2 regions of the Paenibacillus sp. LK1 genome follow, and region 2 is predicted to be linked to the other one. Evidence: riboswitches for the same ligand, from Rfam matches in the RefSeq annotation. Region 2 holds a riboswitch; the other holds the start of a gene.
The links. A riboswitch is a leader RNA that binds a small molecule or an ion and turns the genes downstream of it on or off. The one in region 2 is predicted to bind glycine.
Positions count from the first base shown of each region.

Region 1: linked by a shared signal. The riboswitch ahead of gcvT (glycine cleavage system aminomethyltransferase GcvT) and the one ahead of sdaAB (L-serine ammonia-lyase, iron-sulfur-dependent subunit beta) in region 2 are both predicted to bind glycine.

Region 1 covers NZ_PEII01000006.1:94,250-97,399, reverse strand. The annotation lists gene gcvH (glycine cleavage system protein GcvH) at 406-795, opposite strand; glycine riboswitch at 1,143-1,265, shown strand; glycine riboswitch at 1,269-1,369, shown strand; gene gcvT (glycine cleavage system aminomethyltransferase GcvT) at 1,567-2,703, shown strand; gene gcvPA (aminomethyl-transferring glycine dehydrogenase subunit GcvPA) at 2,700-3,150, shown strand, end outside.
Region 2 covers NZ_PEII01000014.1:51,551-54,700, forward strand. The annotation lists gene sdaAA (L-serine ammonia-lyase, iron-sulfur-dependent, subunit alpha) at 1-613, opposite strand, end outside; gene sdaAB (L-serine ammonia-lyase, iron-sulfur-dependent subunit beta) at 603-1,292, opposite strand; glycine riboswitch at 1,404-1,545, opposite strand; glycine riboswitch at 1,550-1,673, opposite strand; gene CS562_RS26175 (MFS transporter) at 2,011-3,150, opposite strand, start outside.

The DNA of each region.
Region 1 (3,150 bases), on a different contig from region 2:
TGATGACAAGATTTAAATTTAAAGGATTGTTCCATATTTAAACCCGTATATTGATCGAAACCTGTTATTCCCTTTCATGTATCATACCCACGAATTGCCCCATTTTAATGACAAATGAAATTGTAAATTTATTCTATTTAAATGAGCTGTTCCTACCTCATTTAGAAATGATGATGAAACATGTTAGATTGATATTTATTTCATCTAATTAGTCTAATTCATCGAGTAACAACGAAAAAGCGCAATGACCTCATCCTGATTCAGATGAGGCAATTGCGCCTAAGTATTCTCCGAATAAGTAATATCACCATTCGGATCTATAATCATCGATTCATTTTATTACCTTAAAAAAACTTTTGCATCAAGCTAAAACTCTCTATCCAATCGGTGAATTGTACCTTAATATTATTCCGTATGTTTACGATACGCATCCGCGTTCATCAACGTGGAAAGTGCTGCTGTCAGGTCGCCCTCAACACGAATCTCGATCATCCAGCCTTCCTCATATGGAGAGTTGTTAACCAGCTCCGGGGAATCCTGCAATGCATCATTCACAGCAATAATCGTTCCACTGACAGGAGAAAACAAATCCGAAACGGTTTTGACGGATTCAATCGTTCCAATGCCGTCTTCCGCTTTTACATCCGATTCCAGGTCAGGCAATTCCACAAACACAATGTCACCCAGCTGATGCTGCGCGAACTCGGTAATACCAATACGTACGGTATCCTCCCCTACGGTCTGCACCCATTCGTGCTCTTCACTGTACAGGAAATCACTTTTCAATTCGCTCATCGATATCCGCCTCGCTTTTCATTAATGAGTGCATGCGTTTCTTTGACCTTAACCTTTTTCCCAGAACATAGCGTATGATATTTTCGATTCAAATGTCAAGATACCTCACAATTTATTTGTTTTTCTTCCTTATATACCTGTAACTCAAATGCACTCTCCCTACATATAATGGTGAATATTAGAAAAGTAAGCGCACTCTTTATAAATAGACGAACGTTATGAAACGAATTAAAAATATCATTCGGCTTTTTTATTCATTTCTATGATATCGTTCTTGACATCAATAGTCGATTCAGGCTTTAATGAGAGTAGTAAATGTGTTTAATTGGTCTATGCAATACCCGCGGATGAATGTAAAGGGAGAGATTACCCTTGACACCCGAATCAGGGTGTACATGCGGTAACGCCGAAGGAGTAAACCACCGACAAGCGGAGGTGAATCTCTCAGGCAAAAGGACTTTTACGGGACGCAACTCTGGAGAGCATCTAATCGCCCTGTGTGGGCGTTATGATCACCCAAGGGGAAACCTGCTGCATCATGCGGCGGGGTAACTCTCAGGTACCAAGGACAGAGCCTAAGAATACAGCGTGCTTCTGGCATGCCGATTCTTTGGCCTGTCCTTTTCCTTTTTCCCAAAAAAACGAAAACAGGTTATAGAGCGGCGCTGCCTATCGCGTCCTTACCTTACTTTTATAATAAAATATGATGCCAGATTCATTGATCCATGGTTATACACTCGGCCGGTTGACGGCCCATGACGAGGTGATTGGATGTCCGATTTGCTTAGAACCCCACTCTTTCCACTCTATCAGCAATATGAAGGCGTACGATGCATTGATTTTGGTGGCTGGGAGCTCCCGGTACAATTCAGCGGAATTCAGAAAGAGCATGAAGCGGTGCGAGAACGTGCTGGATTATTTGATGTATCCCACATGGGCGAATTCACCGTACAAGGTGAACACGCAGAAGCTTTTTTACAGCACATGACCACTAATGATGTAACAACACTCGTTACCGATCAGGCCCAATATACGTTAATGTGTTATCCGGATGGTGGCGTGGTCGATGATCTGCTGATTTATAAACTGAAAGACCAGCAATATATGCTGGTGGTTAACGCCTCCAACATCGATAAGGACTGGGCATGGCTGCAACAGCACATGATGCCTGGCGTAACGATGACCAATGATTCGGATCAAACAGCGCTACTTGCTCTGCAAGGTCCGCTGGCAGTAGATATTCTCAGAACGGTGACAGACACGGATGTGTCTTCGATTGAGCCTTTCCGCTTTGTGGCAAATGCGAAGGTATGCGGCGTTACATTGCTGTTATCCCGTACCGGATATACGGGTGAAGATGGCTTTGAGCTCTACGTTCCTGCGGAACAAGCCGCTGCGGTCTGGAACGGATTGATGCAAGCCGGAGAAGCTCACGGACTTGTTCCCACAGGACTGGGTGCCCGGGATACGCTGCGCTTTGAAGCCAAGCTGCCCCTGTATGGACAGGAATTGTCTGCAACTATCTCACCGCTGGAGGCTGGCGTTGGCATGTTTGTGAAGTTAAATGCAGGACCGTTTATCGGACATGAAGCCTTGTTGCAGCAAAAAAATGATGGACCTGCCCGCAAGCTGGTCGGGATCGAAGTACTGGAGCGCGGCATTCCTCGCCCTCATTATCCCATTTACGCCGAAGGTGTGCAGATTGGTGAAGTGACCACAGGGACTCAGTCGCCTACGTTGAAACGTAATCTGGGGCTGGCCTTGATCGACAGCAAATATGCTGCACTGGGTACCCCGCTGGAGATTGAGATTCGTGGCAAGAAACTAAAAGCCGAGGTCGTGAAGACCCCTTTTCATAAACGGACACGTGCGCCAAAGACACCTACTCAAGGAGCTGATCAAGCATGAGCAAGCATCGCTACATTCCCATGACCGAGCAGGATCAGAGTGCCATGTTGGCAACCATCGGCGTGGAAACGATTGAAGATCTGTTCCATGACATTCCACAGGAGATTCGCTATCAGGGTGAACTGCCTGTTTCCTCCAAACTCGATGAATATGCACTGACACGTCATATGTCGAAGCAAGCGGCAGCGAATGCCAACTTCGAGACACACGCCAGTTTCCTGGGTGCAGGTATTTATGATCACCACGTACCTTCCGTCATTAATCATGTCATCTCCCGTTCCGAGTTCTATACCGCCTATACACCTTATCAACCCGAGATCAGCCAAGGAGAATTGCAGGCGATTTTCGAGTTTCAATCCTATATCTGTGAGTTGACAGGTATGGCTGTAGCCAATGCCAGTATGTACGATGGTGCGACTGCATTTGCGGAAGCAGGCAATCTGGCCG
Region 2 (3,150 bases):
TATTTTTTAACGCGAGGCCAACTGCATGAACCACTTGCTCCGGCGTCCCTCCACGCAGCTCCACCATGGCTCCAGCGGCCATACCGATGGCAGAACCCACTTCAGCCTGACAGCCACCCTCGGCACCTGAGATAAATGAGTTGTTGGCAATGACATAACCGATCGCTCCCGCACAGAACAGACCGTTCACCAGATGCTCGTCACTCCAGCCAAAACGCTCCTGGGAGCTGATAAATACACCCGGAATGATGCCGCAGGAGCCAGCTGTCGGTGTGGCTACAATCCGGCCCATCGAGGCATTCACTTCCGATACACAAAGGGCATACGCCATGGCCAGTGCAGAGGCATCTCCAGAACAAGTCTCGCCTTTACGAATGTACTCAGCCATTTTTTTGCCGTCTCCGCCAGTCAAGCCGCTGCGTGATGTTGTATCTTCTGTTAGCCCTTTGTGTACAGCTTCCTTCATCACCTGATAGTAATCCGACATCTGCCGCACAACATCCACTTCCGGGATATTCGTCTCCTGAACCTGCTCTTCGATCATCAGCTCGGCAATGGTCTTGGACTCTGCTGTACAGATGGTATTCAGTTCATGTAGATGTTTAAACCGCATCCGGCTCGACCCCTCTCTTCAAATCAATCACGCGAATGTCCAGCATATGATCCAGCGACCGCAGACGGTTCAACATCTCAGGATTCGGCACACCATCCATCTCCATCGCTGTCAGTGCTTCACCATCCCGGGCTTTCCGATCCACTTGCATGTACCCGATGTTCACCCCGGACGAACTGATGGTGGAGGTTACCGAAGCGAGCACCCCTGCTTTGTCCGAATGGCGCAGTACAAGTGTGGGGAACTCTCCGCTGATCTGTACACGAAAATCATTCAATGCATGCACCGATACACTACCTCCGCCAATGGAAGCACCGATTAGTGAGCATTGACGGTCTCCATGCCAGAGTTCAATCTTGACCGTATTCGGATGAGGAGCAGGCAGGCCGCTTGTGAAAAACTCTACCTCCATACCCGCTTCCTCTGCATATTGTTCTGCATCCGGTATACGTGGATCATCAGTCACATAATCAAGCAGGCCACCGATCAACGCAAGATCCGTACCATGCCCCTGATACGTATCAGCAAACGAGCCGTATAGAGTTAATCGAGCGCGTTCAGGCGTGCATCCCAGCCACTGACGGGCAATTCGCCCCAATCTTGCCGCTCCAGCCGTATGTGAACTTGATGGACCTGTCATGGACGGACCAATAATTGAAAAAACGTCTTTAAAACGCATCGCAAACCCTCCATTTATAATCGTCATTTTCATCCAGACGTACACCCATAATGTTCCTTTATTACTGAATGATGACATGAGAAAAGGACAGAGAGAGGCCCTAGGCCCTCTCTCTGTCCTCGATACCTGAGAGTTTCATGATAAGCAGCGCGGCGAATCGATGCATTCCTGTATTCACAGGTGATGTCACCCTGCACACCGTGCTGCTTGACCATATACCCCTTGGGTGGCGCAGTTCGCGCACTCTCCAGAGTTGCGTCCAACGATGGTACATTTACCTGAGAGATTAACCGCTGCGCCGGGTGCGTAGCAGCTTGCTCCTTCGGTGCCCGACAGCTGCCATTTTACTCGACATGCTCAGGTCTCTCCCGCTCGCTATCATTCGCTGTATGGAACCATTCTGATCTTGTACCAGAACGATAATTGAAGTTTTTAATACTTTCTCATTAAGATTAATCGACCGGAAGATCAGTGTCAACAAACTTAACGATTTCTTTGCGAATAATTGCTTTTTTCCATTTTATACACAAGATAAACGAACAAACTGTAAACTTTCATCACATGAATGTGTTAATGCGTTTCATCTCGAAAGCGCATACATTGTTCATTTTCTATTAGCCAATATCTGTGTTTAATACTATTTATGTTATGTTCCACTGAACGGTTCGGGTATTCAGGCAACCTTTATTCTGTACTAGAATTGCCGTATTTCTGCCTGTCACCCCACCATCGCCTTGGGCTTCGCCGGTTCATCGTAATACCTGCTTCGGGAAGGAAACATGCTCGTCACCCACAATCCCAACGCAGCTAACAGCATGACCCCAGATACAACTGTATATACCATACGAAGCGACAACTGCTCTGCTATTACCCCTGCAATCAAAATGGAAGCCACCTGCAACACACTTAACACAAGTCCAAGTACACTACTCATTCGCCCCATCAGATCGACAGGGATATTATTTTGATAAAAGGTAACCAGGCCGGTATTCGCCAGTGCGGAGCACAGACCGAGCAGAATAAAGGCAACAGCCGCCAGTTCAAACGAGAATGAACGGGCGAACAGGAAATAACCAAGCGCAACCAGAAGTACACCGCCACCCATCATGTGACGGACCGGCAAATGTTTGGCGAACATCCAAACCAGCATGGAACCTGCCAAATAACCGATTCCGGTGATACTCATTAATGCTCCGTACTGTGATTCAGGCAGGTTCATCACCTGACGGATAAACACCACTTCCTGAGCATCCAGCGACATGCCGACCACCAGAATAATCTGGAACAGGGCATATATACCGACAACGTAGCCCGACTTTCGGCTGAAGCTCAGTACAGCTCTCCAATCCTGGGCAATCATCCGAGGTGTCAGTCTGCTTCCCGTCCCTATATTCTGTTCTCCAAAGCCCAGTTTGGGAAGAAACATTAGAATCAACGCAGAAGCAGCAAAGGAAACCGCATTGGCATAAATGGCTGCTGCCGGAGATAAATATATCAGCATCACTCCTGCAACTGCCGGGCCGGTAATAAATGCCCCTGAGCTGATCAAAGCTTGTAGGGAATTAAAGCGCTTGCGCCGTTCAGCAGGTACCAGCCGGGTAATGTATACCTGAGAGGAAGGGACAAATATAGATGAGGACATGCTGATCAGAAACATCACTGCGTACATCATCCATAGACTGGACATCAGTGGCAGCATCGCCACCAGCATCGCCCGTAGCATATCGGCACCAATCATCAACTGCCGCTGATCATAACGATCAATCAGGCTGCCTGACCAAAACTTAGTGCACACCGAAGCAATCGGCGAGATAATCCACAACCCTGCGACTGCCGCTGGAGACTGTGTCATATTCAA